Regions from separate parts of the Vibrio sp. V31_P5A7T61 genome, predicted to be linked through region 2. Evidence: predicted binding sites of a transcription regulator. Region 2 holds the regulator's gene; the other holds the start of a gene.
The links. Region 2 encodes CRP, which controls carbon source genes, mostly activating them, when cyclic AMP is high. Its sites were predicted from a motif close to TGTGANNNNNNTCACA; they were not measured.
Positions count from the first base shown of each region.

Region 1: a site for CRP is predicted at 2,723-2,738, ahead of CAG58_RS07305 (glycogen/starch/alpha-glucan phosphorylase). Genes of this name have one in related genera too.

Region 1 is NZ_WXWI01000029.1:235,529-251,903, reverse strand. Features, by position in the region: gene CAG58_RS07305 (glycogen/starch/alpha-glucan phosphorylase) at 93-2,546, opposite strand; gene malT (HTH-type transcriptional regulator MalT) at 3,041-5,749, shown strand; gene CAG58_RS07295 (YibL family ribosome-associated protein) at 5,805-6,161, opposite strand; gene CAG58_RS07290 (methyl-accepting chemotaxis protein) at 6,539-8,200, shown strand; gene CAG58_RS07285 (GGDEF domain-containing response regulator) at 8,548-9,795, shown strand; gene CAG58_RS07280 (YkgJ family cysteine cluster protein) at 9,892-10,200, opposite strand; gene CAG58_RS07275 (SDR family oxidoreductase) at 10,328-11,035, opposite strand; gene CAG58_RS07270 (cryptochrome/photolyase family protein) at 11,035-12,579, opposite strand; gene CAG58_RS07265 (methyl-accepting chemotaxis protein) at 12,812-14,755, shown strand; gene CAG58_RS07260 (NAD(P)/FAD-dependent oxidoreductase) at 14,838-16,151, opposite strand.
Region 2 is NZ_WXWI01000057.1:75,673-92,047, reverse strand. Features, by position in the region: gene CAG58_RS12655 (hydrolase) at 1-287, shown strand, start outside; gene CAG58_RS12650 (YheU family protein) at 368-577, shown strand; gene CAG58_RS12645 (phosphoribulokinase) at 673-1,542, shown strand; gene crp (cAMP-activated global transcriptional regulator CRP) at 1,834-2,466, shown strand; gene CAG58_RS12635 (DUF1338 domain-containing protein) at 2,564-3,358, opposite strand; gene astD (succinylglutamate-semialdehyde dehydrogenase) at 3,450-4,910, opposite strand; gene astA (arginine N-succinyltransferase) at 4,932-5,951, opposite strand; gene CAG58_RS12620 (aspartate aminotransferase family protein) at 6,049-7,260, opposite strand; gene CAG58_RS12615 (aminodeoxychorismate/anthranilate synthase component II) at 7,637-8,215, opposite strand; gene CAG58_RS12610 (substrate-binding periplasmic protein) at 8,319-9,095, opposite strand; gene trpS (tryptophan--tRNA ligase) at 9,232-10,248, opposite strand; gene CAG58_RS12600 (phosphoglycolate phosphatase) at 10,503-11,183, opposite strand; gene rpe (ribulose-phosphate 3-epimerase) at 11,280-11,960, opposite strand; gene CAG58_RS12590 (Dam family site-specific DNA-(adenine-N6)-methyltransferase) at 12,085-12,900, opposite strand; partial or broken gene CAG58_RS17170 (SPOR domain-containing protein) at 12,969-13,493, opposite strand; partial or broken gene CAG58_RS17165 (AAA family ATPase) at 14,022-14,417, opposite strand; gene aroB (3-dehydroquinate synthase) at 14,561-15,646, opposite strand; gene aroK (shikimate kinase AroK) at 15,675-16,193, opposite strand.

The sequences.
Region 1 (16,375 bases), on a different contig from region 2:
CCGAAGGGACTGCTTACCCCTCAAAAATCATGTAGGGTGTATAAGAAAAGAGTTATCCAGCCAAGAGTTTCCTTGGCTGGATAGTCGGTTAATTAGCGTTTAACCGCTTTTAATTTCCAAATATTATTCACGTAATCTCGAATACTACGGTCTGAGCTGAACTTACCCACCAGCGCGGTATTCAAAATGGCTTTTTTCGCCCAGCCAGCTTGATCACGATATTGCTTGTCCATCGCTTCATGAGCTTGAATGTAAGAAGCGAAATCGGCCAGTACGAGGTAAGGGTCTCCGCCATCCAGTAAACTGTCATAAGTCGCGCGCAGCTGTCCCGGAGCACCTGGTGTAAACTCATCGCCCAGCAGTAAATCCATTGACGCTTTCAACAGTGGATCGGCTTGATAATAATCGTAAGGGTTGTAGCCGCGTGCTTTCAACGATTCAACGCCATCGACATCCAAACCAAAGATGTAGATATTCTCATCACCAACTTCTTCACGAATTTCTACGTTTGCGCCATCCATCGTACCGATGGTTAACGCACCATTCAGTGCCATTTTCATATTACCGGTACCTGATGCCTCTTTACCTGCGGTAGAGATTTGCTCAGACACATCCGCTGCCGGAATAATGATTTCCGCCATGCTGACGCGATAATCGGGAATAAATACCACTTTAAGTTTGTGATTCACACGAGGATCGTTATTCACTTTCTCCGCAATCTTGTTCAGCGCGTAAATAATTTCTTTAGCAAGGTGATAGCCCGGCGCCGCTTTCGCAGCAAAGAACACCACGCGTGGCTGCATATCAAATTTTGGATCGTTCAATAAGCGATGATAGAGCGAAAGAATGTGCAACATATTCAGATGCTGACGTTTGTATTCGTGTAAACGTTTGATCTGGACATCAAAGATAGCGTTGGTATCAAGCTCAATACCCATATTGTCGCTTACCCAGTCAGCCAAACGTTGTTTATTGGCTTTCTTAACGGCCATAAACTGCTTTTGGAACGCTTTATCATCAGCATACTTGGCAATCTCTTTAAGCTGATCTAAATCCGCAGGCCATTGGTCACCGATCTTCTCGGTGATCAATGCGGTTAATCCTGGGTTACAGAATTTTAACCAGCGGCGAGGGGTCACCCCATTTGTCACGTTTTGGATCTTACCAGGGTAAAGCTCAACGAATTCGGGAAACAGATCCCGTTGCACTAACGCAGAGTGTAAGGCAGCAACACCATTGACGGCATACGACCCGACAACACACAAGTTAGCCATACGCACCATGCGGTGGAAACCTTCTTGAATGATCGATAATTTTTGCTGTTTGGTTACATCACCAGGCCATTTAGCACGAACGTCTTGTAAGAAGCGATGGTTGATCTCGTAAATGATCTCCATATGACGAGGTAACAAGCGTTGGATTAACGATTCACTCCACGTTTCTAAGGCTTCTGGTAATAACGTATGGTTGGTGTAAGCAAAGGTTTTTGAACTGATTTCCCATGCCGCTTCCCAAGTCAAATCATGCTCATCAATGAAAATACGCATTAATTCAGGAATGGCGATGGTTGGATGGGTATCATTTAACTGAATGGTTTCATATTTTGGTAAGTCTTGTAGCGAGAAACCAGCCGCTTGATGACGACGCAAAATATCACGCACTGAAGCCGCACTGTGGAAATATTGCTGCATCAAACGTAGCGTTTTGCCTTTTTCGTGGTTGTCATTGGGATAAAGTACTTTGGTGATATTACCCGCATCAATCAGCGCGTGCTGCGCTTCAAAATAGTTACCATTATTAAAGCTCTCTAATGAGAACGGTGCAATGGCACGACATTCCCAAAGACGCAACGGGTAAACGGTTTCACTCTGGTAGCCCACAATAGGCAGATCCCACGGCATCGCTTGTACCAACATGCCCGGCACCCAGCGGCGCTTCTCTTTACCTTGATCGTGGTAGACTTCGACATGACCATAAAAGCCAATTTCTTGTTTAATGTCAGGACGAGCCACTTCCCATGGATAACCCTCAATTCCACACCAAGCATCCGGCGCTTCTTTTTGATGTCCATCCTCAAACGATTGTTTAAACAAACCGTACTCATAATGCAAACCATAGCCGACGGTTGGATACTCTTGCGCAGCGCATGAATCCATAAAACAAGCTGCTAAACGACCTAAACCGCCATTACCTAATGACGGATCGCGTTCTTCTTCTAATAAATCCGTCAGGTTCTGTCCAAGTTCACTCATTGCTTGGCCAACCTGCTCATACAAGCCCATGCTGATCAGGTTATTGCCTGTTAGTCGCCCAATTAAGAATTCAAGTGAAAGGTAGTTAACACTTTTCGCGTTAACAATTCGTGGGTCTTGCTCTGTTTCAAGTAAATCAAACGTGGTCAATTCCGCTAGCGCTTGACCCATTGCTAAATACCATACTCGGCTAGAAGCATGTTCAATCGTCGTCGCATAGGTCGCGGTAAGGTGGCGTTTCACGTTTGCTTGAAATAATGCTTTATCAAAAGTTTTCTGTTGCGTAGGTTTCATTGAGAAATCTCACTTTTCGGTTTTAATCCATCTGTGGTCTATCGTGCATTGCCTCTTCCCGCAAAACATCCTCCCACTGAAATGGCAAATTAGGATGAGAAGCAAGGGCGTAGATGCAGCGATAGCCTCGTAGAGGTGATCTGTCTCTCATCGATCAAACAGAGAAACAAACGATGAGTGATAACGATCACAGCAACGCGTTTAGTGAGCATAGTGGTCTCTTTTTACAAAACCCGGACAGCTAGATAAACATTTACTCAAAATGCAACAATGATCACATGACATTATTTTCTGTTGCTTAATTTGCAGCGTATCTCGTGTGCAAGAGATAAATATCAGGGTTATTCACCTCACCAATAAGTGACAAACATCACATAATGGGGGCGTAGTTAGTGAAGAACTGTGAATTTGGCAAGAAAGTCGTCTGGGATCAATAACAGTCTGCGGCAAGTTCCAGTAACATCCCTGTCATTAACGATGACGGGACAAATATCATGTGGATTCCATCGAAATTAACTCGCCCAGGACGGCTACACAACGCGATTGTCCGTCCGCGCGTTTTAGAACTCCTGCAAAAGGCCCCTTGTTATAAGTTGGTCCTTTTCCGCTCTCCAGCGGGTTATGGCAAAACCACCATGGCCGCTCAATGGCTTGCCGATAAACCGAATGTCGGCTGGTACAGTATTGATGAAAGTGATAATGATCCTTTTCGCTTCATGAATTACTTACTGCAAGCGATGAATAAAGCGACTCAACAAAGCTGCCCTAATGCGCAAAAATTGGCAGAACGACGCCAATTTTCATCGCCCCACTCACTGTTTAGCGAAGTTTTTGCTGAGATTTCTCAGTTTGATCAAGAATGCTTTGTCGTGCTGGATGATTATCATCTGATCAGTGATGATGAGATTCACGAAGCGATGCGCTTTTTCCTGAAACATATGCCAGATAATCTCACCCTAGTCGTCACCAGCCGCATGACACCGCCGCTGGGCACAGCGAATCTGCGTGTACGTGATTTAATGATAGAGATAGGTAATGAGTTGCTGGCGTTTGATACCGAAGAGACCACGCGTTTTTTCAACCAGCGTGTCGTGGAAGGTATTGATGACGTCACCGCCCTCAACCTGCGTAATTATGTTGAAGGTTGGCCTTCAGCATTACAACTTATCGCCTTACAAGCACAACATCAAAAGCGCACCTTAGCCCAGTCGGTTGAATCGGTCGCTCATTTTAACCATGCCCATTTATGGGATTACTTAGTTGAAGAAGTGTTTGATTTACTGGATAAAGAAACACGCCACTTTCTGATGCAGTGCTCGGTATTGGATCACTTTAACGACAGCTTAGTCAGCGCCTTAACACAACGAGACGATGCCCTAAGTATGATTGAATCACTCAATCGGTATGGTCTGTTTATCTATCCGTTAGAAGGAGATCACAACTGGTATCGCTTTCATAATTTATTTGCTGAATTTCTTGCCCATCAACGCATGGCACGGATCCCTCAGCAAGAGCAAGAATTACATCGCTCCGCCGCGCGCGCCTGGCTTGAAGCCTCTACCCCACATCAAGCCTTACGTCATGCTAACTTAGCGCAGGATACCGATCTTTTAGCGAGTATTTTGACTCAACATGGTTGGAAAATGTTCAACCAAGGTGAGCTTAATGTCCTTGAGTCGGCCATTAATCTCCTCGCGCCACAACAGCTTTATAAAGAACCCAAACTCTGTTTACTGCAAGCTTGGTTGGCACAAAGCCAACATCGCTACGATACCGTGGGCGCGATGCTTGAACAGGCAGAAAAAGAGATGCAAGCGCTGAACGTCGAACTCAGTAGTAAACAGCAAGGTGAGTTTAATGCGCTATTGGCTCAAGTCGCAATCAACAAAAATGAGCCCGAGAAAGCCTTAACCCTCGCTGAACTGGCATTAAGCCAATTAGACAGCACCGTGTATCGAAGCCGCATTGTTGCCACATCGGTTGTTGGAGAAGTGAACCACGTTCTTGGTCACCTCAGTCGTGCGCTATCAATGATGCAACAAACCGAAAAACTGGCACGGCAATATCAAGTCTACCATCAAGCGCTCTGGGCCTTATTGCAACAGAGCGAAATCTTAATTGCTCAGGGCTACGTGCAAGCGGCTTTCGAAGTGCAAGATAACGCCTTCAAGCTGGTGGAGGAGCAGCATTTACACCAAGTTCCCTTACATGAGTTTTTACTGCGTATTCGCGCCCAAATTCTCTGGTGTTGGAATCGTTTAGATGAAGCAGAAGAGTGTGCCCACAAGGGGTTAGAAGTGCTTGGTCAACATTCACCGAGTCAACATTTACACAGTTATTCAATGTTGGCACGTATCGCGGTTGGCCGTGGAGAGCTGGATAAAGCCGGGCGTTATATCGAGCAAGTCCATCACCTGATCAAACAATCACAGTATCATGTCGACTGGACGGCGAACGCCTCATTATCGTTATTATTGTATTGGCAAGCTCGTGGGGATAAAACCGCGATAGAACATTGGTTGACCACTACCCATCGACCAGAAAAAGCTTATAACCATTTTTTCCAACTGCAATGGCGCAATATTGCTCGCGCACAAATTTGCCTCGAACAGTATCCGGAAGCGAAACAAACCTTAGCATTTTTACAACAGCAAGCGAGTGAGTACCAACTACTGACCGACTTAAATCGCAACTTAATTGTTGAAGCCACGCTCGCCGCGCTCGGCAATGATGATGAACTCGCTCGTGATAAGCTCAAAGAGGCTCTACGCCTCACCAATCAAACGGGCATGGTGGGTAATTTTCTGATCGATGGACAAAAAATTGGCCATTTACTGGAAAAAATGGTTCACCGCGGAGAATTAGGCGATCTAGAGCGCCATCGCGCCCAGCTATTGATTAAGGAGATATCAACCTCTCAGCGCAGCCGCTCCATTCATTTTGATGAAGAATTTGTCGAAAAGCTGATTAACCATCCCAATATCCCTGAGCTGGTTAGAACCAGTCCGCTCACTCAACGTGAGTGGCAAGTGCTTGGGTTAATTTATTCAGGCTTTAGTAATGAGCAGATTGCTCAAGAGCTTGATGTGGCAGGAACGACCATCAAAACGCATATTCGTAACCTGTATCAAAAGCTGAATATCGCCAACCGTAAGGAAGCGATGCATACCGCAGAAAACTTATTACAGTTAATGGGATATTAAAATATCTCGAACCTCGGCCTACTGATTGGATTATAACAAGTAGGCCGACCGTCGATTAAAATGGTTTAGGCGCAAAACCAGTCATCACTTCGACCCGTAAGGCTTTACCAATTTTGGTGGTAGGATGAACAATAACAAGCCCTTTAACGGATTTTTTCAGCTTCCCTAAATCGGCCTGCTCTTCTTTAGTCAACTCACGATAAAACGGCATATCCGCCAGCATTTTGCGCTCTTTGTTTAGCTCATATTCTGCTTTGTTCTTCAAACTATTAATTTGTTTGGTCAACTGATCAACGTCATCCGTAAACTTACTCACCATAGCGCTGTCACCGCGAGTCTTGGCCGATTCTAACTTATGAGAACAAGTATCAAGGCGGCTGTGTAATTTTTGCAGATCGTTTTTTAAACTCATGGGGCTTAAGGCTCTTACCGATAAATGGGCACGGATTATAGCATAGGAGAGGCAGAGTGTTGAAACACAAAAACATCGATTCTTGCTCTTGGATTGCTCTCACCGTATAGCGCTGTGAACATCAGATGACCACAAGGTCCGGCTTCTTGAGCAAGTGATATCGAGTCCCCGCTCTTTGATAACCATAAAAATGTGAGACACCACATAGTAATCTTTCATTCACCGTTAAATATCTGCACTAGTATTATGGTAATAGCCTGCATCGCTGACAATGATATCGATAAGATAACCAATCATTCTCACGCCACGAAATGATCAAGCAGGCAAAATGGTCTCAGTTGGTTTGAACTTAATTATCATGAAAGATGGAAAACACCATGAATCTAACCATACGCCAGCGCCTCTATATCTTGTCGATTGTGCCTTTATTACTGATTGCCTTAAGTATGATCTATTCAACCTTCGCAGAAACGCGCAGTTTGACTCAAGGGCAGATGAATAACACTCGCCTTGCGATGATGGAGATGAAAAAAAACGAGCTGAAATCTTATTTGGAGATTTCGCGTACCGCAATCGAGCCATTACTGCGTCGTCAAGCGCCTTTAGAGGAAGCTCTGACCATCTTACGAGAGATTCGCTTTGGGCTTGATGGTTATATTTTTGGTTATGACAGTAAAGGGACTCGACTTCTCCTTGGTCAGAGCAAAGCTGGATTAGGCAATAACTTCATCAATATGACCGATGCCCAAGGTAACTTTTTAATTCGAGATATCATTAATAACGCGAGAAAAGATGAATTTTCCATCTACTATTTTCCAAAGCCTGGGGAATCCGTACCTTTACCTAAACTTAGCTACTCGATTTATATTCCTCAATGGGATTTAACCATAGGTACTGGGTTTTATACTGATGATGTCGATGCAGAAATTGCGGCCATGGAAAAGCGGGCTCAGCAACAACTGACTCAAAGCCTTTGGACATTAACGACGATTGCCACTGTTATTGTCATTATTGTCGGAGTCATGGCGCTGTTCTTAAATCGTAGCATTATGCGCCCACTGGATATGCTGGATGAATCGATTCGCTCTTTTGCCAGTGGCGATGCCGATCTCACCGCTCGGATGGAAAGCTTCACTATTCCAGAATTTGCCCGTTTAAGCAGTAACTTCAATGTGTTTGTGACCAGCCTGCAAGGGATCATCCAACGCGTCCATCAACTCGGACAACAAGTGGTTGCAGAAACCGACACCATGACGCAACGCGCTGCTCAAGTGGACATCATTGCCACTGGACAGCGCGAAGAGACCGAGCAGGTCGCCACCGCGATGACTGAAATGACAACGACCGCTCAAGAGATCTCTAATAATGCCAATCAAGCAGCCAATTCGGCCAGACAAGCGGAAGATAATGCTCAAGAAGCGCATAAGATTGTCGAATCTGCGGCTCGATCAGTACAAGCCTTAGCCAAAGAGGTTGCCGAGGCCAGTACCGTAATTTCTAAACTCGAAGGCGATGTCAAAAATATTTCCAGCTCTTTAGTGGTTATTCAAGATATTGCTGAACAAACCAATTTACTGGCCTTGAACGCTGCAATTGAAGCCGCACGAGCTGGCGATCAAGGCAGAGGCTTTGCCGTTGTGGCAGATGAAGTTCGTAAATTGGCCAGCCGTACCCAAGACAGTACGGAAGACATCCATAACATGATTCAGCAGTTAAAGTCTGCTTCAGACAACGCCGTGAAAGCGATGGACTCCAGTCAACACCGCAGCACATCGACGGTCAAAGAAGCCAGCGAAGCAGCAAAAGCGCTGGAAAGCATTCAGCAATCGATCGGTGTGATCATGGATATGAACTCATTAATTGCCACCGCGACTGAAGAACAAAGTATTGTTGGCCAAGAAATCTCCGAACGGATTGTGGTCATTTCTGACCAAAGTAGTCAGTCTGCCGATCTGGCTAATGAAAACAAAGCCAGTAGCCAAGATCTTAATGGCCGTGCGCATGAGCTGTATAACTTGGTCGGGCGCTTTAAAGTTTAAGGTGTTTACAGTGTAAATTACTGACTCTGATCATCACTGAGTCACAAACCGTCAGCGATAACCAAACGGTTAAGCGTTGCAGATAAGCAACCAGTGAGTGAATCTCCAATCACCTTGATAAGCGAGGTGATTGGATTCAGAGTCTTTGACCAAAACTGATATCGCTTCATTAAAAATGCCTATCTTGATAATTAAACGTTGCAACCGTCGAGTTGAGAAAGGGAACAATAAAAAGCGAATAACGTGTCGACTCTTATAGACAAAGTTGGCTAATTTCGATTAATGGCTCAGGTAATACCCGATAGACATGGGAACAGCGTCCGATTAGAACCATTGGGAGTATTATTGTGCAACATTCCGTACTCATCGTTGAAGACAGTCGAGCTTATCGAAATTACTTAACTGCCCTTCTTTCAAAACTAGAAGTAGAGTTGATGATTGCTGATGACTACCAATCGGCACGTCGTTTACTCGACGCTCCAGAGTCGACCAATATACTCTGTGCGGTATTAGATTACTGTTTACCCGATGCGCAAGATGGAGAAATCGTCGATCTTCTGATCGAAAAAAACATCCCTAGCATTGTTCTCACTGCTCATGTAAATGAAGACATTCGTCAACGACTCGTCAACAAAGGGATACTCGATTACATCCTTAAAGACAGCGTTGCATCTGTCGCTTATTTAGCGCCACTCATTGATCGCTTGATTAACAACTTAACCCATACCGCTTTAGTGGTTGATGATTCGGTGATGGTACGGCGTCATATGTGTCAATTATTACAGCGTTGTTATATTCATTGTTTAGAAGCCGAGAATGGTCAACAAGGCTTAGAAATACTGAAACAGCATCCACAAATCACGCTCGTGATTGTCGATCATGATATGCCGATTAAAAATGGCGTCACGATGATCCAAGAAACTCTAGCCTTGTACCCACGCCATAAATTTATGCTGCTTGGGGTTTCGGCAAGTAATGATCGCTCTATTACCTCACAATTTCTTAAAGCCGGAGCAAATGATTTTCTGCATAAACCCTTTAATCAAGATGAGTTCTATTGTCGGGTGAATAATTTATTAAATTTAAAGGATTCTAACGATCGGATGTTCTATCTGGCCAATAAAGATGTATTAACTGGATTGTGGAATCGACGCTTCTTTTTTGACCATATTTATACAACGAAAAACCTGATCAGTATTGCGATGCTAGACCTGGATCATTTTAAAAAAGTGAATGACTTATACGGTCATGCCATGGGAGATCAAGTCCTACAATCTGTTGCTCAATGTATGCAAGACATTTTTAATCATGAAGATAACGAACTGGTAGCACGTTTTGGTGGTGAAGAATTTTGTCTCTATTCTAAACAAGCGTTTCCGATAGTCATTGAGAAGCTCGAACAACTCATCAAGCAGGTCGCGAGTTTATCCTTTAGCCATAATCAACACACCTTCTCAGTCACGATCAGTGTTGGGCTATTTTGTGGCTATCAAGATATTTCCACCTTGGTGAATCGAGCAGATGACATGTTGTATGAAGCCAAGCGACGAGGAAGAAATCAATTGATCTACAAGCCGCCTCACTTAACAACCTAACAGAGTCACGGTGACAATCAAGCATGGTCAAGGTTAACGTTAAGATAACCTTCTCAGCTTATGGTTTAAAAACAAGTTAAATCCATAAGCTAAACATTAAAGAAATAAATCTCTTTCTTCTCTGCACTCATATTCGCCCATTTCAAAGGCACGACAAACCCAAGGGCGCAATTCATAAATAGTACACATAAAAGTTTCACGATCGAGCGCCGAGCACCATCCGTCATCCAAACGACGCATCGTTTCTCCGCCCCAGCGATCAACCGCGACGTGCTGCTTAGGAACCCCTGTGTCACTAATGAGCATGACTTCTAATCGGCAGCAACAAGCCTGACAAGTGGAACAGGTAATTGACGAAGATGGATCAGGATTGAGTTCGGTATGGATAGGAATTGATTTAGTCATAAAGGTCAATAATAAAGGCGATGAACGCATCATACGCCAACTCGGTCAAGATAGCGAAAACCCTCTATCTGTTTTAAGATAAAACGTTAAGACTCAGCCTAGCGTCTGTAGAATGGACAGAACGTGATTACCATGGCAAGCGCTCTCCGTTATAAGCCAAAAACTGTCCTGTTTGCTGCAAATTCGCTTGAATGATTAACTCAACCAGATGCTGTGCAGCCTGCTCTGGCGTTAATAGCTTATCGGCGGGTACGTTGGCTTGAAAAGGCTTAGACAGCGGCGTATCGGTGGTTCCTGGATGTAGCGCTAAGACGACACCTCGTTTAATCGTGCGCTGCCACTCAATAGAGAGAGTTTTCAGCAGCATATTCAGTGCGGCTTTAGAGGCCCGATAGCTGTACCATCCGCCAAGACGGTTATCACTAATACTGCCCACTTTGGCAGAAATAGTCACAAACTTAGCAGCATCACTGGCTTTCATCAGCGGCGAAAAATACTTGGCCAATAACAGCGTAGGCAAGGTGTTAATGGTAATATTTTGCATAAAAAAATCACTATTCAATGCTTGCAAATTCTTCTCTGGACCCTGATCTTGAGCATGCAGCATACCTACCGCGTTAATTAACCAATCCAGTGTCGAAAAACGCTGACTGAATAAAGCAACGTCAGATTCTTGAGTAACATCCAACTGAGACCAAGTGACACGTTGAGAGGTGAAATCGGGGCATTGGCGATGATAAGTCGCATGAATATTCGCTTCAGGTAAGGCCAATAATAACTGCTTTACGATGGCTAAACCGATTCCACCATTTGCGCCAACCACCAAAATATCCATTATAACTCCTCCAGGTGACTCACGTAGTATTCTGCCGTCTGTAAGATATCCGCTCGCTGCTGATCCGTCATGTTGTCCCATGAGCGATACAACATTCCAATACGGGGATTGACTGCTAAACGATCACGCTGCTGATGCATAAATCGCCAATAAAGGCTATTGAATGGACAGGAAGCCTTACCACTGCGGGCTTTATTATCATAGAAACAGGTCTTACAATAATCGCTCATTTTATTAATATAAGAACCGCTAGCCGCATACGGTTTAGTCCCGACGATGCCACCATCGGCAAATAAAGCCATTCCCCGTGTATTTGGCATCTCAACCCACTCAATGGCATCGACGTAAACACCTAAATACCAAGCATCGACTTCATCGGGATTGATTCCAGTTAATAAGCAGAAGTTTCCCGTCACCATCAGACGCTGAATGTGGTGTGCATAAGCAAAATCGAGTGATTGACCGATCGCTCGCTGCATACAATGCATTTTGGTTTTTGCCGTCCAAAAATAGCTAGGTAAGCGGGAGGTGGCCTGAAGTGCATTGAGCTGAGCATAGTGCGGCATGTTGGCCCAGTAGATGCCACGTATGTACTCACGCCAGCCTAGGATTTGGCGAACAAAGCCTTCCACTTGGGCAAGATCGATCTGGCTCTCACGCTGATAAGCCGCAACCGCTGCATCAATCACTTCTTTAGGATGTAAGAGCTTACTGTTAAGAGCAAAGGACAATCGGCTATGATAAAGACTCCATTGCGCAGGATGCAGATGGGTCATCGCATCCTGAAATTGGCCAAAGCGTGGTAAACACACTTGGCAAAAATGAGCAAGCAATGTCAAACTCTGCGCGCGATTAATTGGCCAAAACAAATCGCCCTTTAAGTGCCCTATCGTTTGTATTCCATGTCGATTTAGGCGTGCAAGAACGTCCGATGGGTTATTTTTGAACAGCAAAGGTTCTGGTAACTGAGCAATATCTTGTGCTTTTAATTTATTGCGGTTACTGGCATCAAAATTCCATTGACCAGCAAGCGGTTTGCCATCTTCGATTAAAACCGTAAAACGTTGTCGCATCCGCCGATAAAAATGCTCCATCATTTTATGCTTGCCTTTAGGGAAATGTTGTTCAATCTCTTCAAACGGCAGCAAAAAGTGCTCGCTATCGACACAACCAATAACCGTATTAGCAAAACGTAAGTTTGCGAGCTGTGCAAGTAAACGATACTCATCAGGGCGCTGATACTCGAAGCTCATGGCTCCAGTCTGTTGTACGTAGTGCGCGATTAATTGTGGTAGATCACTAAAATTCTGTGTCTCATCGAGGGTCAGGTAAACGACTTGATGACCTTCTTCCTGCCTTGCTTTAGCAAATTCTTGCATCGCCAAAAAAAACGCGACGACTTTTTGGATGTGATGAGTCACATAGTCCGTTTCCTGATGAAGTTCAGCAATAATGTACAGTACATCATCATCCACTTTCTTAAACCAAGAGTGTTGAGCATTGAGCTGATCGCCTAATAGTAATCGAACCGTTTTGAAATTCATGCCGTGATCAGATCCTTGCTTCAGAGATGGATAGGGTTAGCTAAACCTTTACGCGAATACAGAGAATAAGATCATTCACTGCTGTTGGATTAACCTTTTTATGATTAAAAATCGTCGTCACATCAGAATGTTACTGAATAGTTAACTATATTTTCGTTCATTTATTACTCACTTTAGTAAACAAACACTATTATCTATAGGTTGGTTAATAATAATAAATGAGGCTTATGTTATGTATTGGAAAACGCTATCAATTCGTCGCAGAATTAACTGGGTTCTATCCGTCATACTGGTGACTTGTACATTGATTGCCATGGGGCAACAGGCAATCCGCACATCAAATGATCAATTGAATGAGCTTAAGTCGCACACTCTGCCGAGTCAATTACGCGGACTCGCTTTTGAAATCAGTAATCAGCTACAACCGGCGATCACAGGATCGAATTTTCTTGCTCATCATTCAGGTTTGCTGGATTGGAGCGCGGAACAAAAATCCATTGCTAATCCCGCCGTGGCTCATCAGGCATTAGAAAATGCGATGACTCGACTCGGAGCAGACAATGCTTTTGCCGTCTTAGATAGCGCAGAAGGAAAATATATTTTTACTTATGATGGTCAGCATCGAGCCACTCGCCTTGCCGATTACCCCTTTAAAGATTTCTATCCCAACTTTCTCGGCAAAAACAAACCCATTGAATTGAACATGAACCAAGATCAAGTAGGTGGGCAATACGTTATTTTTATTAATTATCGCAGTACACAAGTCAATCCTCGAACCAATCAACCTTATGTGGTCGCCGGGTTAGGCTTCAACGTTAGTAGCTTGGTCAGTATGATCGAAAGCTTTAGGATAGGCTCTAATGGGCGAGCCATGCTGGCATCGAGCGACGGAAAAATCCAAGTCGCTCCCAAAGATTCTGTGTTAGCGAATCATACCAGCGGGCAACTGCAACAAGCCATCAGTGCGGGTAAAACCGCTCCCATTATTACTGAACTTACCGTCAACCAAGACGCTTATTTAATTGGATCTTATTGGTTAGCGGATTTGGACCGTTTTGTGGTTGTTGAAATACCCAAATCTCAAATTACCTCACCAATCATGGCTCAATTTATTCAATCGCTCCTGTTTACATTAATTTTTATCGCCGTTGCCTTAGTGATCATGCACTTTGTCGTTACGGCGTTAACTAAACCGATTCAACAACTAAGCAGTGAGATTGATCATATTGCCCAGCATCTTGATTTAAACCACAAAGTGAATATTTTTGATGGTGCAGAGGTAGCGAATTTATCGCAGAAAATTAACCTCTTTATTGAGCGGTTCAGAGATTCATTAAGTTCTGTTAATCAAACTGTAGCGGAATCGCAAGTGGCATTTTTACAATTGAAACATAACGCTAAAGAAACCAATCAAGCCACCGAGGAACAGCGTAGTGCTTTAGGAACCATTTCTCAGGCCAGTCAACATATTACCGAACGAACCGAAGAAGCGACACGACTCGCTAGCCATGCAGGCGAGCTTTCCGCGCAAGGCAATAGCTCATTACAAAATGCCCTCTCTGCGATGCACAGCAGCCTTACCCATATAGAACAACTCGGTTCGAATATGGCAACCAGCCAGCAGAGTCTGCAACAGCTTAACAACCATATTGAAAATATTCTTCGCGTTCTCGAAGTGATTAGCTCTATTTCCGAGCAAACCAACTTGTTAGCGTTAAACGCGGCGATAGAAGCCGCAAGGGCAGGAGAACATGGTCGAGGATTTGCGGTCGTTGCTGATGAAGTGCGTTCGCTTTCCCAACGCACTAGTGAGTCTACCACCGAGATCCAAGACATCATCAACAAGCTTCGATCGGCGTCGAATTCAGTGACCACACAAATTGAAGTCGTGCATGAAAATAGCCAACACAGTTTGACCACTCATCATCAAGCAGTAAAAGACGTGCAAGCATTAAACACCACTCTACAAGCGCTCTTTTCAATGAACCAACAAATCGCTCAAGGTGCTGAAGAACAAAGTGCAGCGGTAGTAGAAATTAATCAAAGCATAGAAAATTTAAATGAACAAAGTAGCCGCACCGAACAACTGACTCAACAAGGTGAACATTCGGTGATCGGCGTAGAAAAACAGATGACTCATTTAGCCGCTAAGATTAATCAGTTTAAGGGAATATAACCGGTTGATTCTTGCCGAAGCTCACTCGCTACGTCTTGCGATAAAGAGACGTAGCGAGTTGTTTCTCTTCCTAGAAAATGATCTACATCGGTGTGTAACCACGTAGCATCATATCGTAAATCGGTTTAATCACAGATTCTTTTACCTTCCAAGCAAAGCGACTGCTTTTTAGAGGGTCAACGACTTGAAACGGTAGCGCTGTCATTGGTTGGAGAGTGAAGTCAAACTCCCACAGCATTGCATGACCCACATCTAAGATCATCGGACATGACGTGTAACCATCCCATTTCGCCATTAATGGTTTATCTTTTATTAGTGCCGTTAAGTTTTGTGTCACCACCGGAATTTGCGTTTTAACAGACGCCGCCGTCTTACCGATTGGCGTTCCTACATTATCTCCCAAGCCAAAAATATTGCTGTAACGCTTATGCTGCATCGTATATTGATCGACCTCTAGGTAGCCCTTAAATTGCTCGTTATCTGCCAATGGTGATTCTCTGATGGTTTTTATGGCCGTCATAGGCGGAGCAACATGAATAAAGTCCCAATCAACGGTGTGTGTCGATTGGTCCGCTAATTGGAATGTGGCTTGTTTTCTACTCGTATCGACTGAGGTTAAGGTATGCTGAAAGTGTGAGTCAATGCTGCGTTGCTGCCAAATCTCACGTATCCGCTGGTCAAATACTTTAACTGAGAAAAGGAAATTCTCTGCTGTAAAATAGTCAAAAACAAATTTATCTCGATGACCGGCTTGGGCAACAAAGTATTCCACCAAGTTGGTCGCTTTCATTGGCGCTCCAGCGCATTTCATCGCCCCCTGCGGTCGAGTAAAGACGGCTTTACCACCTTGGCTATGGGCAAATGCTTGAGCTTGTTGATGACTAGCGATTCCGGCCTGCGGGCTGTAATAAATACTCGTTATCCCATTTTGGCCAATTTCTTGCGGATCAAACCCGTCAATTAAGTCATAACGAAGTTCAACACCCGTCGCGACAATCAAATAGTCGTAGTTCACTAACAGACCATTTTCAGTTACCACTTGATTTCGCTCAGGCCGATACTCAATTACTGAATCTTCAACCCAACGCACACTAGCATCAATAAAATGCTCATTGGGACTAATCACATCACTGACTTGTGTATAAGCACCGGCAAGTAATAACGTTTGGCCCGGTTGATACCAGTGGAAACCACGTGGTTCTATCACGGTGATCGTTGCGCCGTCCAAATAATGTCCCAATTGATTGGCAATACCAATACCGGCCGCTCCCCCTCCAACAATGACAATGTTAGCTTGAGTTTTGGTTTTATTTATCTGCCGATAACCAACTCCCACCGCACCTACTGCGCCAACCCCAACGCCTGCTTTAAGAAACGTCCTTCGTGAAATAGCCATAATGACTCCTAGGGTGTTCTCGCCCAACAATAATTTCTTTTATCGTCTAGCGAAATCATCGATCATGATTTCAAGCTCAAACACTTAAAGTCGGCGACCAGTGCAGTAATCTCACAATGATCAATCACAGCCATGGCTAAGCAGCAGCGTTAAGTAAAATGAGCGTCTAATGATTAAGAGGTTGCGTCCTTTTATCGAAATCGAATATAAGCAACCCCTTATAA
Region 2 (16,375 bases):
TCACCGCACCGCTACACGGCTTTAAAGATGCGCAAGAGTACTATCAACAATGCTCAGGACTCATGAAATTAGGCGCGATTACTATCCCTACGCTGATCATTCATGCTGCCGATGATCCGTTTATGACTGAAGCAGTGATCCCGCGCGGTCCTTTAAACCCACAGATTAACTACCAATTATTTGAACACGGTGGCCATGTTGGTTTTTTAGCTGGCAGCTTACGTCAACCTAGGTTCTGGCTTGAGCAGGCTTTGCCGAGTTACTACGCTAATTGGCGACAGAAATAAAAATTAGCGTCATTTAGCGTCATATGGCAGCAAAATATCGTAAAACAGAGATTATCAGTTCATAAAATCATGAGGTATTTATGATCGTTCCTTGGCAACATATCGCCAGTGACACTCTAGACAATTTAATTCGTGAGTTTGTATTACGCGAAGGCACTGACTACGGTGAAAGTGAAATCAGCTTACAAGACAAAATCGATCAAGTCATCGCTCAACTGCGCAGTGGGCAAGCGATGATCGTCTATTCTGAGTTACACGAAACGATCGATATCAAAAGTACCGCACGCTGACGGTAAAAATCGGCGTTTTCTGCTGCGTTTTTTCCATGATATAGTGAAACCAGCCATGGGCTTTGCCCCTCAAGGATCAACAGACAAGGTATGTCATGTCAGCAAAACACCCCATTATTGCGGTCACCGGTTCATCAGGCGCTGGTACAACGACCACATCAGAAGCTTTCCGCAAAATGTTCAATATGATGAACATTAAACCCGCTTGGGTGGAAGGTGATAGCTTCCACCGCTTCACTCGTCCAGAAATGGATATTGAAATTCGTAAAGCAAGAGAACAAGGTCGACATATTAGCTACTTCGGTCCGCAAGCGAATGACTTCCCTGCTCTGCAGGATTTTTTCCGCCAATATGGCAAAACGGGCGCAGGACAAATTCGTCGTTATCTGCATACTTTTGATGAAGCCGTCCCCTATAATCAGATGCCTGGTACCTTCACACCTTGGCAGCAGTTGCCTGATGATACCAATGTCTTATTTTATGAAGGCTTACATGGCGGAGTGGTCGATGGTGACATTAATGTCGCGCAACATGTCGATTTTTTGATTGGCATGGTTCCAATTGTCAATTTGGAATGGATCCAAAAATACGTGCGCGATACTCGTGACCGCGGCCATTCTCGTGAAGCCGTCATGGATTCTATCGTTCGCTCAATGGACGATTATCTGAATTACATTACCCCTCAGTTTTCGCGTACGCACATTAACTTTCAACGAGTGCCTACGGTCGACACCTCAAATCCTCTCAATGCGAAAGGCATCCCGAGTTTAGATGAAAGCTTTGTGGTGATCCGTTTACGCGGAATAAAGAATGTCGATTATCCCTATTTACTGGCAATGATTGATGGCTCGTTTATGTCGCGTCACAACACGATTGTGGTTCCTGGCGGCAAAATGGGCTTTGCTATGGAACTTATCGTGCAACCCTTACTCCAGCAATTAATTGAATCCGGAAAAATTGGTTGAGATTGCCTTATCTTGACCTGATGAGTAAGAAATTCGCATAATCGGTCAGGCTACGGTCTTATTAACACGATTACTTTTCATACCGTGATCATGTGCACGTTTTTGCGTAAAATATCCATGGTTTGATACGATTAAAATCAAGAAATCGCGTTCGAAAAAGGATACTATTCCTTACCGAACACAAGATAGCTTGCAGCCATTAGGAAGTCCTCTTATTCTAGTTAATCCATTAAGGCTTCGCTAAAATATACGGACAGCAGCGAGCGTACCCTGCAGAGGAAGTGAGATATTATGGTTCTAGGTAAACCTCAAACCGACCCAACACTAGAGTGGTTCCTTTCACATTGTCATATTCATAAGTACCCTTCAAAAAGCACGCTGATCCATGCGGGCGAAAAAGCGGAAACCTTGTACTACATTGTTAAAGGTTCTGTTGCGGTACTGATTAAAGACGAAGAAGGTAAAGAGATGATTCTTTCTTACCTTAACCAAGGTGATTTCATCGGCGAGCTTGGTCTGTTCGAAGAAGATCAAGAACGTACCGCTTGGGTTCGAGCTAAATCCCCTTGTGAAGTCGCGGAAATTTCTTTTAAGAAGTTCCGTCAATTGATTCAAGTTAACCCCGATATCCTGATGCGTCTATCAGGGCAAATGGCTCGTCGCCTACAAGTGACCAGCCAAAAAGTCGGTGATTTGGCGTTCCTTGATGTGACTGGTCGTATTGCACAAACTCTACTAAACCTAGCAAAACAACCCGATGCAATGACTCACCCTGATGGGATGCAAATCAAAATCACTCGTCAAGAAATTGGTCAAATCGTTGGTTGCTCTCGTGAAACCGTTGGCCGGATTCTGAAAATGCTTGAAGAGCAAAATCTGATATCAGCACACGGTAAAACCATCGTGGTCTACGGCACTCGTTAACCTCTGGTTTAACATGCTTAAAGCCTGAATAAGCTACTTTAGTTGACCTAAAGTAGCTTTTTTGTTGTTCATCGTTGGCTACCCGTTCCGTTTTTTACTAACGAAGATCGGTACTTTCAAAGATTTTATCTGCTGAAGCCGCCACAAAGCCGCTATACAGTTGACCGTTCGCCATCGGATAACGTTTAGCGAACTCATAAAAACCACCAGGGATCACTTCAACACCGTCGTTAAACGAGACTGGCACCTTATCAGCCATAGTCGAGGACTGTTCTAGTAATACTTCTGGTGTGCCTTTCACTTCACCGCCATTTTCATTGATAGTAAAGCCCGCCTGACGCAGATGATCATTGACCGCTTTGACCTCATTAAATGCCTTGAGCTGATTAACACTCACCGTAAAGTGATTGGCCCCATAACCATGGGCGGCTAACCACGCCGCATACTCGCTTTCTTTGGCTAAGATTTGATAATCTGCAAACGAGAGATCCCATAGACGGCCGGCGTAAAGAAAATCGACATCATCAAGGCGAGTCGTCTCGACTTGAGCCACTAACTTAGCGACTATCGCTTGTAACTCTGCTGAGCACTCTTCGACCTCCAATTCACTAATAAATACCTTAGGTTGCTTAGGATCAGGGTGCTCATAATGCTTCGCCACCAGCTTTTTGCTTTCAAACAGATAATCACCGCAAGCAACGTAGCCTAAGGCCAGAAACGGCTTGGCCAAAGTCTCTATACCCAGTGGTGCGATATTAAAAGTTCGTAAAGCAATGTGGTCATTGATCAGTGCTTCGTCTTCCTGGAGCAAATGATGGACTTTTTCTGCCGCAGGGCAAAGACGCTGAATATAGTCATTCCATAAACATTGAAAAAGCGCACTTGGCGTCATGACGCCTCCTTGTCAGTGGGTGGATAACGCCTCTCGCGATAGAGACGTTATGGGTTAAACATTATCTACACTCTTTAGCTGTGTTGACGACTTAAGGCAAAACAACCCCTGGTGATAGTGTCGCGGGTAATTCTGTCGTTTGCCCTTCCATCGACGCCATTGGGTAAGCACAGTAATCCGCGGCGTAAAACGCGCTGGGGCGTAAGTTACCTGACGCACCCGGCCCACCAAAGGGAGCATCGCCACTGGCTCCGGTAAGTTGACGGTTACGGTTAACAATTCCGGCGCGAATATGATCAATAAAATATTGCCACTCTTGATCGTCGGTCGACACTAAGCCTGCTGACAAACCAAAGCGCGTATTATTAGCCAGTGCTACAGCTTGAGGCAGTGTTTGATAACGAATGACTTGCAATAATGGGCCGAAATATTCTTCATCAGGTAAATCATTAATCGCAGTGACATCAATAATCCCTGGTGTGACGAACGCCGCTTGTTGTGCCTTCGCGGTTAATAAACTTTTTCCGCCTAACGCTTGTAAATTCGCTTGTGCCGTCAAAATAAACTCAGCGGCAGCACGTGAAATCTGTGGCCCCATAAAGGGTGCAGGATCAGCAAAAGGCTGATCAATGCGCAGCTGCTCGGTCGCTTTTAGCAACTTATCAAGCAACTTATCGCCTTTTTCGCCTTCAGGTAAATAAAGACGACGAGCGCAAGTACAACGTTGTCCCGCACTAATAAACGCTGACTGAATAATAGTGTATACCGCCGCATCAATATCGCCATAGTGCTCAGAAATCACCATCGGATTATTGCCGCCCATCTCCAGTGCTAACATTTTATCGGGTTGACCGGCAAACTGACGATGTAAGAGGTGACCAGTATTCGCACTACCAGTAAAGAGCAAGCCATCAATATTTTTTGATTGCGCGAGCGCAATACCCGTTTCTTTCGCACCTTGTACTAGGTTAAGCACACCATCGGGCAATCCCGCCGCTTGCCATAACTGCATCGCTAGCTCACCAGTCCATGGGGTTTGCTCTGAAGGTTTAAACACCACGGTATTACCAGCCAGTAAAGCAGGAACAATATGGCCATTGGGTAAATGGGCAGGAAAATTATATGGACCAAATACCGCCATTACGCCAAGGGGACGATGCCGCAATACAATCGTATTACCTGCCACCTCACGTTGCTGCTGCCCAGTACGTTCATGGTAAGCACGAATAGAAATCGCAATTTTACCAGCCATCGCCGCGGCTTCGGTGCGCGTTTCCCATAATGGTTTACCGGTTTCTTTAGCGATCACTTCAGCAATTTTTTCACTGTTGGCTTTGACCTGCTCAGCAAAAGCCAACACCACTTGCTCACGCTCAGCAAACAGGCGATTTTTCCAACTAATGAATGCCTGCCGAGCAGCCGTAATAGCTTGTTCAACTTGCTCTGCCGTTGCGCTATTACCTTGCCAAACCACTTGGTCATCGTAAGGGCTGATTGAACTCAACGCATCGCCTTGTCCAGCAATCCATTGACCTGCTATCCACTGAGTCATTGTATCTTCCTTATCTAAAAACTATTGAGCCAAAATTCGCAACCAATCCCCTTGGTCAACGTTTAATGCTTGAGCCACTTCGGGAGTAATCAACACCGTTTCTCGCTCACGGTTGTAGGCCGCTTTTTCGGCGGTAGCACGAAAATGAGTAAATGAGGTATTACACATCAAATATTGTTGGGTGCTGGAATGACGCGTGACTTCAACCCTAGCACGAACAGAATTACGTACCGATTCAATATTACGGACATCACATTCTACGGCTGGGCCGGCATCAAAAATATCGACGTAATTGCGGCAAGTAAATCCTTCGTCTTCCAATAACTTGAGGGCTGGACGAGTATTCTCGTGCACTTGACCAATCACCGCCTGAGCTTCAGGACTCAACAAGTTGATATAAATCGGCAACTTGGGCATTAAGTCAGCAATAAAGCCTTTTTTACCTATGCCAGTTAAGTAATCCGCTAAGGTAAAATCAATCGAAAAGAAGTGCTCTTGCAGCCACTGCCAAAAGGGGGAATTACCATCCGCATCAGAGACGCCTCGCATCTCAGCAAAGATGGTTTTAGAGAAACGTTCTGGATGCTCCGCCATCATTAAAAAACGACTCTTTGACATTAAGCGGCCATTCAAACCTTGGCGAAAGTGCTCTCGCAAAAATAAGCTGCAAATCTCTGAGCATCCGGTGTAGTTGTTACCAAAGGTGAGTAATTTAACGACATTGTTGACCCCAAGCTTATGTGAGGCATGGACAATCGTACTAATATGATAAGAATAAAAAGGACGATCCCAACCAACCGCCGCTTCGATCCCCGTCGTACCAGCCACCTCTCCGGTTACACTGTCTACACCGACCATTAAATAACCTTCATCCCCTGGTTGCGCTACGGACGGTTTAGCAAAGCTGTATTCTGAGTGTTCAATACGATTGGTGAGTAATTCTTGATTAACGGGCAGTGACGTAAAGCCATGACCCGATTCAATGGCACAGTCATGAAGTGCCGGATAGTCAGACGTTGCAATAGGGCGAATAACTAGCATCAATATTCCCTCCAGATGCATAGCACTAGACCAGCTTGGCCTAGCGAAGACAGCAAACACCCACCGCTATCCATGGTGGGTGTGAATAGCAGAAAGACTACACGAGTGTTGCGATCGCTTGCTCGAGTTTAGCCAATCCTTGTTCGATTTCTTGTTGAGTGATCAATAATGAAGGCGTCATACGGATCACGTTCGGTCCCGCCACCAACAGCATTAATCCATGCTCTCCAGCCGCTAATAAAATGTCTCGAGAACGGCCTTGCCACTGCTCATTGAGTGCCGCGCCAAGCAGTAAACCTTGACCACGGATTTCAGAAAACACATGGTACTTATCATTAATTTTGGTTAATCCCTCGCGAAACCAAGCTTCACGTTGCTTCACACCCGCTAAGGTTTCTGGTTGACTAACAATATCAACGACGGCCAGACCAACAGCGCACGCTAACGGGTTACCGCCATACGTTGAACCGTGGGTACCGACTTTCATATGCTCGGCAAGCTTATTAGTGGTTAACATCGCACCAATCGGGAAGCCGCCACCTAATGATTTCGCCGTACTTAAGATATCTGGCGTGACACCTAAACCTTGGTAAGCATAAAAGTGCCCCGTACGCCCATTACCAGTTTGAACTTCATCAAAAATCAGTAGCGCGTTATGCTTATCGCACAGTTCACGCACCGCCTGAACAAATTCTGGCGTTGGCGAAATAATACCGCCTTCGCCTTGCAGGGGCTCCATCATGATCGCGCAGGTGCGATCCGACATATGCGCTTGCAAAGCATCAATATCGTTATAAGGCAGGTGAGTAATATCGCCAGGTTTCGGTCCAAAACCGTCAGAGTAAGCCGCTTGCCCACCTACCGTGACAGTGAAGAAGGTTCGGCCATGGAAGCCTTGTTTAAAGGCAATGATTTCCGTTTTCTCTGGACCATAAACGTCAGCCGCATAACGACGAGCTAATTTCAGTGCCGCTTCATTGGCTTCAGCGCCTGAGTTGGCAAAAAAGACTTTGTCAGCAAAACTCAGTTCAATCAATTTATTAGCAAGTTGTAATGCTGGCTCATTAGTCATCACATTACTCAAATGCCACAATTTATTGGCTTGCTCGGTTAATGCATTAACCATGGCCGGATGGCAGTGTCCTAAGCAACTGACTGCGATACCACCAGCAAAATCGATGTACTCTCGTCCCTGCTGATCCCAAACTCGGGAGCCTTGTCCTTTTACTGGGATGAACGCCATCGGGTTATAACAAGGCACCATCACCTCATCAAATAAACCACGTTGTATCTGTTTTTCCATTGTCATTACCCATTCCTTCTTATACCGCATGCCAAGTTGCTCTGCCATTTGGCGACAAAACCTTAGCGTAAGATTTTGTATGGCATTATCACTAATACGGCATTGTATTTACAAAATATTAACCAATTCAATAGCGAAATATTCTTTTCACGACATCAATACCAGTGTACTCGATATCGCCTCTGATTATTTATGCACTAACGACTGTCTTTTATGAAGTATTTTTTACCTTCGCATGCAAAATAGAATAGATAGCCATTGTAAGGCAAGGGATTCACCAAGGAGAGAGACTATAAAGGCGCATAAAATCGCACATCACGATCAAGCGCCATTTAGACGAAAGAAATGTTAAGAAAAGTGATCAAGATCGGTAATGGTTGGCTTAACGATTTAAGAAATTGGCCAGTAGCTGATGCCCTTGCTCGGTTTTAATCGATTCAGGATGAAACTGCACCGCATCAATCGGTAACGTTCGATGTTGATAACCCATAATTTCATCGACAGAACCATCGTCTAATTCTGTCCATGCCGTGAGTTCAAAACATGCCGGTAGCGAGTGCTTTGCAACCACTAATGAGTGGTAGCGGGTGACCCTCAAGGGATTGTTTAAGCCAACGAACACACTGCGTCCATTGTGCTTAATCAGTGATGTTTTACCGTGCATGACTTGTCTGGCGCGCACCACGTGTCCACCAAACACTTGCGCGATCGCCTGATGACCAAGGCATACCCCTAATATCGGTAGCTTCCCGGCAAAATGAGTGATCGCTTGGAGAGAAATCCCCGCTTCATTCGGCGTACAAGGTCCGGGGGAAATCACTAAATGTCTCGGATTAAAGGCTTCAATCCCCTTGATGTCTATCTGATCATTACGTACGACTTTGACCTCTTTCCCTAATTCACAGAAATATTGATATAAGTTGTAGGTAAAAGAATCGTAGTTATCGATGAGAAGCAACATAATATCAGCCGTGCCAGTCAGTTGAAGAAACAGAAGGCGATATTGTGCAGCACCGTTGCAGAAAGGCAAGTGCTTTACTTGAGTCGAATAAGAGTCATCGACATTAAGGGTCTTGATGTTCCGCCGCATTGAACAATAAAAAACGATCAAATACAGCTTGTGCATGTCCACTTTGCTGGGCATCGAGTAAATACTGGTTAATACCATTGAGTAGGAATAATGCCTCCGGTAAATCACGACGGATTTGCACATGAAACTGCTTATCTCTCCCCAATAAATGAGGTGTAATTGGCCGTTCAAGCTGATAAAGACCAAGCTGAATACCACCATAAATTGGCTCAATTTCACTTAGAAACCAATCACAGCGCTGCTTTTGTAACATATCTAACGCTTGTTGGACGGTGTTTAAACGCAACGATGGCTCGCGAGATAGGCCAAAGTCCTGATAATTAAAACCATGTACACCACACAATACGCCAGAATCTTGATGATGACTGAGGAGATTATTCGAATCAGCGAGAGTAAAATAACCAAGTTGAATACGATACAGGGTGACTGAAAAGTAGCTGTATTCCGCTCTGTCATGACGATAGCTGGCATTCCACGTTAAATCACAGCGTCCATTCGCCTGAGCTAGCTCATGCTGTACCCTCGCCCACGGCATAAACAAAAGCTGATAATCCACGTTTAAGTGTTCAAGGGATTGTAATACCAATGTCGTGGCTGATCCGGTTAATGATTGAGCTTTTTCTTCATCGGTAGCGCCTTGCCAATAAGTAAAAGGTGGCCATACATTCATATTACCTACACAAACCCGTAAAGGGCTCGCAGCTAACCCATTGCTGATGATCAGCAATCCACACAATAACCACCATTTCATCGCGATCCCCTTACTGTACTACTCCCACTAAGTGTAGACCGTGTTGATTTATCTTGTAGTCGCTAGCAGACAAATAAGCCCAAAGTGAGTCATTCGCTTTGGGCTTATTCAGTGTCGTAGAATCAAGGGGGGCAGCTTATGGACGAGGCACAAATCCAACCGCTTGCTGAACATTTTTCAGTGTGAGAGCAGCGTGAGCGGAGGCTTTTTCGGCCCCGGCTTTCATGACCGCATCCAGATAGGCTCTGTCATCGCGAATACGATGGTACTCCGCTTGTACCGGAGCAAGCATCGCGACTAATGCCTCTCCAACATCCTTTTTAAAAGGACCGTACATTTCAACGCCTTGGTATTGCGCTTCAATCTCAGCAAAGGTTTTGCCTGTGGCCGCTGAATATAGGCTCATTAAATTCGAGATACCGGCTTTTTGCTCAGTATCAAAGGCGATACGCGGTGGTGTTTCGGTATCCGTTTGCGCTTTATTGATCTTCTTGATAATCGACTTGGGATCTTCCAATAACGTAATCACATTTTTACGATTATCGTCCGATTTTGACATTTTCTTAGTCGCATCTTGCAGGCTCATGACTCGTGCATTGACCTGCGGAATATACGGTTCAGGAATGGTGAAGATCGGTTGTTCTGGACTGTAAATATTGTTAAAACGTGTCGCGATATCACGCGCGAGTTCTAGGTGCTGTTTTTGATCGCTGCCCACGGGAACTTGATGCGCGCCATAGAGCAAGATATCGGCCGCCATCAATACTGGATAACCAAATAGTCCGGCATTGACATCATTGGCATAACGAGCCGATTTGTCTTTAAACTGAGTCATGCGACTGAGTTCACCCATTTGGGTATAACAATTAAGTATCCAGCCAAGTTGAGTATGTTCAGGCACATGAGATTGGACAAACAAGGTGCTTTTTTGCGGATCGACACCAACGGCAAGACAGATGGATAACGCATCAAGTGTCGCTTCATATAACGCCTTTGGATCTTGACGTACGGTAATCGCATGTAAATCAACCACACAGTACTGACAATCATAATCATCTTGCATCTGTTGCCATTGACGCAGAGCACCCAAATAGTTACCAATGCTGAGTTCACCAGATGGTTGAACACCACTCAATACGATGGGTTTGCTCATGAGTATAATTTCCTTGTGATTCAAAATAAGGGAAGGCGATACCCACACCACTGAGCATGGCTAATCGGCAGCAAATGAACCTAGCCCACGAGCATAGATAAGTTCTATGCTTGGGGTGAACGAACGTCGCCAACACCGCAATAGCTTCAAGTAGGAAGGGTATAAAACCAATAAAAAACTGCGCTTACAGTGAATAGGCGCAGTTTAGCAGTGTACTCATTGATGAGTATTTTACCAGAGGCAAGTGATAATTTTTACGCGCAAACCATAACAACATCGAGGAGTTGAACGATATCATCCGCCACCACATCAGGCTTGGCATTGGCAATTGGCTCACCGTGGTTATAACCATAGGTTAAGCCAAATGAAGCACAACCCGCATTTTGGGCCGCTAAAATGTCGTTTTTCGAATCACCGACCATCAACATTTGCTCTGCCTTCAAGTGGTGCTTTTCGAGCAACCAATTAAGGGCCATAGGATCGGGCTTTTTATGGCTAAAGGTATCGCCACCAATCACATCACTAAATAGCTCAGCTAAACCATGTTGAGCAAGAACATCAGGCACAAATTTACTCGGCTTATTGGTCACCAACGCTAAGATAAACCCCGCGCGATGCAGTTCCGCCAAGGTATGCTTTACATTCGGATAGAGGTGGCTCAATTGGTGGCCCGTTTGCGCATAATACTCATCAAATAACAAACGCGCTTGTTGATGAGTATCATTATTCAGCTCAGGGTCGATATTGAGACTTTGACTTAAACAGCGACCGATTAACACATCGGCACCATTACCGACATAGTCACGTACCTGAGATTCCGTTACCCCAGGATAGCCCAAAGCGCGCACCGCTTGATCAGCAGCAACAGCAAGATCTGGCACACTATCAAGCAGTGTCCCATCGAGATCAAACGCGATTAATTTTATTGATTGCAAAACTCTGTCCTATTTGTGCTCTCCCTACCGACGAATCACAGTCGCTTGCCGATGGACGTCATCGGCGCTCAGCGGTAAGGAATAATAACTATCTTATTAATTACGACGTTCAACACCAGCCAGTTCACTACGCATAGCATCAATCACCGCTTTATAATCTGGCTCGCCAAAAATTGCCGACCCGGCAACAAACATATCCGCGCCAGCTTGGGCGATTTCACGGATATTCTCGACCTTTACGCCCCCGTCTATTTCTAAACGAATGGAGCGACCACTTTGCGTAATACGCTCACGTACCGCACGTAGCTTATCTAACGTGTGCGGAATAAAGGACTGGCCTCCAAAACCTGGATTGACCGACATTAGGAGAATCAAATCGACTTTGTCCATAATGTAATCGAGGTGACTGAGCGGCGTGGCTGGATTCAGCACCACTCCAGCCTGACAACCATGCTCTTTGATCAGTTGCAAGGTGCGATCAACATGCTTCGAGGCTTCCACATGAAAGGTGATCATTGATGCGCCAGCGTTAGCAAAATCAGGAATAATTCGATCAACCGGCTCAACCATAAGATGCACATCGATTGGCGCGGTAATACCATAATCACGTAGCGCTTTACAAATTGGCGCACCAAAGGTCAGATTAGGTACGTAATGATTATCCATCACATCAAAGTGAATCACATCCGCTCCAGCGGCAAGCACTTTATCAACATCGTCGCCAAGGCGCGCAAAATCTGCAGAGAGAATGGATGGAGCAATAAGAAAATCTTTCATACCTGACCTCTTCGGTGATAGAACATAGCAAACAAAATATGCCCAGTATTCTAACCTAGGGGTGGCAAAGATCCTAACCGGAAGCGACGTTCACTCCCTCAGAGAGTGAGAATTACTTTATTGACTAAGGTGTAAATAAGGCCAATAACTCATCGACTTTATTCCGCCCAGCACCATTACGACTGATCGTGCGCTTAACTTTAACCACATTCAGTTGCGCACCATGGTAAAGGCGACGAGTTAAAATCGTATCATGATTGGAAATAAGGACCGGAATACCCCGCTCTTGGGCGGTTTTCTCAGCCAAATCGGCTAAAGCCGCTTGGTCATCAAGACTAAATCCATTCCCTGCATAAGCCGTAAAATTCGCGGTATTCGACAACGGCGCATAAGGAGGATCACAGTAAATAGCACTGGATGCCATGGCTTGATGAAAAGTTTGTTGGTAACTTGCGCAAATAAACGTGGCACGCTGCGCTTTCTGTGCAAAAAACTCTAGCTCGGCTTCAGGAAAATACGGTTTTTTGTACGAGCCAAACGGCACGTTAAATCCACCTTTTTTGTTATAACGGCATAAACCATTAAACCCAAAACGATTCATATACAGAAAAGCCAACGAACGATACATCACATCATCGCAGTCATTAAACTGTTTACGTACGTCTAAATAGGCTTCTTTACGATTATTTTCTGGTGTAAACCAACGCTTGGCTTCGCGAATATACTCTTGCGGCTGATGTTTTAATAAATTGTATAAATTGATTAAATCCGGATTAATATCCGCCAACAAATAATGTTCAAAATCGCTATTAAGGAAAATCGAACCTGCACCGACAAAAGGCTCAACCAACTGACTTGCAGGTGGCAGATGGCGTTGAATCTCTTCGACTAGGCCAAACTTTCCCCCAGCCCATTTCAAAAAGGCACGCTGCTTTTTCATCTACTGCTCTAATCAATCACCAAAAATAAGGGTGCGGAATGTAACATATTTTCTACTGAATCTCAGCGTTATTTCGCACGTTGAATTTCACGTTGAACTTGGCTAAGTGATTTGGCCCAAGGACCGAGTGCTTGTACCGCAGGCGGTAAAGTAGCCACCGCGTCACGAGCTAACTGGATGGTTGGATAGTTATCATAAGTAACGATATACCAATCCACCTCATCACGAACGGTTGGGTAGACGTATAGCGTTTCTGTCAGTGAATAACGGTCAATAAAGTTTTGGACTTCTTGCAGAGAATTCACCGCCGCCAACTGTAAGGTATAGCTGCGCGGCGACATCGCCATCAACTCTTCTCTAGCGAAAGAGAAACGAATAGATCCTGATGACGGAGCAGATTCCACTATCGACAAATCGTCATTCGTCCCTTGAGTGATAGGATAGCGATTAACCTCAACAGCGACTGATTCCGAACGACCATCCAGTAAGGCATCTACCACATCGGAAGTGATCACCACTCGCTGATGTGCAGTATCAGCGATACCAACCCCTTCTAAACTCTCAACCACTTTGGGAGGCAAAGCAATGGCATCATCGGCCATCGGATTGGATGGGTTCGGTTGTGAAGACGTCACAGCGACGTTTTGATAAGAACGAGCATTGTCCTCTTGAGACGGTAACGTCGGAATCGCCGTTTGCTCAGCTCGTTGAGTTAATACAGGCAATGTCTCATTTGGCGACGGCTGGGACCATAGCCACCAGTAGCCACCACCAATAAATAACATCAATAATAGTACCAGCAAGCCAATATTCAGCGGTGAGCCGATGATCGAGCGAATAATGATGCGCTTCTCACGCTTTTGATCGACTAACGCCATGATCTCCCCCGGAAGATAATTCACTTTTTTATATGCGCTACGAGCTTGACGCTCCAGTGTTGGATCAACATAACGCATGACTCGCTGTTCAAATAACCGGTCGGCCTCATACTCTGATAATGGCTCGATCTCGAGTTCAATCGGTTTATGTTCTTGACCATAAGTTAAGCGAGTTAATAACGCATCAAGACGATTAGCTTGCGCAAATAACACCACATTAATGGTCCAGCGAGGATTAGTCTGAGCTTCAAGCACCCACATCCATAACTCGGAGAGTAACGTATCAGACAACAAATGCGCATCATCAATCACCACAACAATATCGCATGTCGTACGCTCGCCAATCAAACGTGAAAAACTATCAAGCAACGCATCTTTGGCATTAAACAGTGGCTCTGATAACACTTGGCTAAGAATGGTGGTACGATGCTGCTCATCGCTTTGATTAGGATGACATAAAAGTAAGGATTGATTTTTATCCGCCGCCCAATACTCAAGGTAACGTTGCGCTAACCAAGATTTTCCGGCACCTAGACCGCCAAAAACATTCACTAGGTTGGAACCAAAACGCGTCAGTAACTGTAATCGTTCCAACAGTTCAGTTTGCGAATCTAACTCTAGTTCATGTTCCACACTCATCGACGATCCTAATGGCTTAATGTCTGATACTGATACCGAAACTGACTGATCAACGATACAGCGGTCAGGTAGACTCATTCTAATTTAGATTGAATGGGAACGTCTGGCCAGCACCGCTGTAACATCAAGTAGGCAGAATACCACTATATATTACGACAATCTTCTATCGCTTGCTTAATCACCGTTTGCGAAACCCCTTTTACCACTTCAGACGTTCCGATACCGGTTGGGAGCACTAAGCGTAACTCACCCGCCAAAACCTTTTTATCACGCATCATATGTTTAATGAAATCATCAAAACTCATGCTGCTCGGCGTGTGCACAGGTAAGCGCGCTTTTTTCAGTATGGCATGAATACGCTGTTGCTGCTGCTCTGAGATCAAACCTTGTAACTTAGCCGTTACTGCGGCCATCATCGTGCCTGCCGCTACGGCTTCACCATGCAACCAGCAGCCATAACCTAACTCGGCTTCAATGGCATGGCCAAAGGTATGACCTAGATTTAATAAAGCGCGAATTCCGGATTCCTTTTCGTCTTGAGCAACGACTTCCGCCTTTATCTGGCAGCAACGAGCAATCGCATAAGACAGCGCGGACGCCTCTAACGCATACAAGTCTTCAAGATGGTTTTCAAGCCACACAAAGAAATCATGATCATAAATAATGCCATATTTGATCACTTCAGCCATGCCGGCGGCAAACTCTCGGGGGGGCAGTGTCGCTAGGCAGTCAGTATCAATAATCACCGCTTGAGGCTGGTAAAATGCCCCAATCATATTTTTACCCAACGGATGATTCACCGCGGTTTTTCCACCGACAGAAGAGTCGACTTGAGCCAATAATGTGGTTGGGATTTGAATAAAATCGACACCGCGTTGATAACACGCTGACGCAAACCCGACGAGATCACCAATCACCCCACCACCAAGCGCAATAATCACCACATCGCGGCTGTAATTATGCTCAAGTAGATAGCTCATGACCGTATTGAAGGTATCGAGATTTTTGTACTGTTCGCCGTCTGGAAGTTCCAGTAGAGCCGATGAACAGCCGATTTGGTTTAGAACGGCAAGTAATCGCTCAGCATAAAGTGGCGCAACCGTATGATTGGTGATCACCACCACTTTTTGCTGGGCGGAAAGAGGAAGAAGGGCCGGATTATTTAATAATCCGGCACCAATTGAAATGGGGTAGCTACGCTCACCTAGGCTGACCGTAATCCGTTCCATGGTTTGCACTCCAAAATAAAAGAACTGGTTAGTGTTCTTCTAGCATTTTTACGATCTGGTTGGCTACCACTTTTGCACTTTGATCGTCGGTACGTACTGTGATGTCCGCAATTTCTTCATACAAAGGATTACGCTCATCAGCAAGTGCTTCTAGCACTTCTCGAGGATGATCCGTCTGTAATAAAGGGCGTTTCTTGTCACGGTTAGTACGTGCTAATTGTTTTTCAATAGTGGTTTCTAAGTAGACAACCACGCCTCGAGCAGAAAGGCGGTTACGGTTTTCTTTGCTGATCACTGAGCCACCACCAGTGGCGAGAACAATACCTTGTTGCTCAGTAAGATCATTGATCACCGCTTCCTCGCGTTTGCGGAAGCCTTCTTCACCTTCAACGTCAAATACCCATGCGATATCTGCGCCAGTGCGCTCTTCAATGACAGTATCGGAATCAACAAACTCCATATGAAGTTGTTGAGCCAAGTGTCTACCAATTGTACTTTTGCCAGCGCCCATCGGGCCAACAAGAAAAATATTGCGTTTTTCGGCCATGTTTAGCAGTAATTTACAACGTTAATTCAATGACATCGCCACAAGATTCGCCAGACAGCGGTCGACGATAGGAATGCTTGTGGCACCTATTCCTCACAGATAATTCGTGATAAGACCCGAAATTATCTAGATAAGGTGCCACTAATGCAACTTTAATTTTGCTTTAGCGGAAATAATCACAC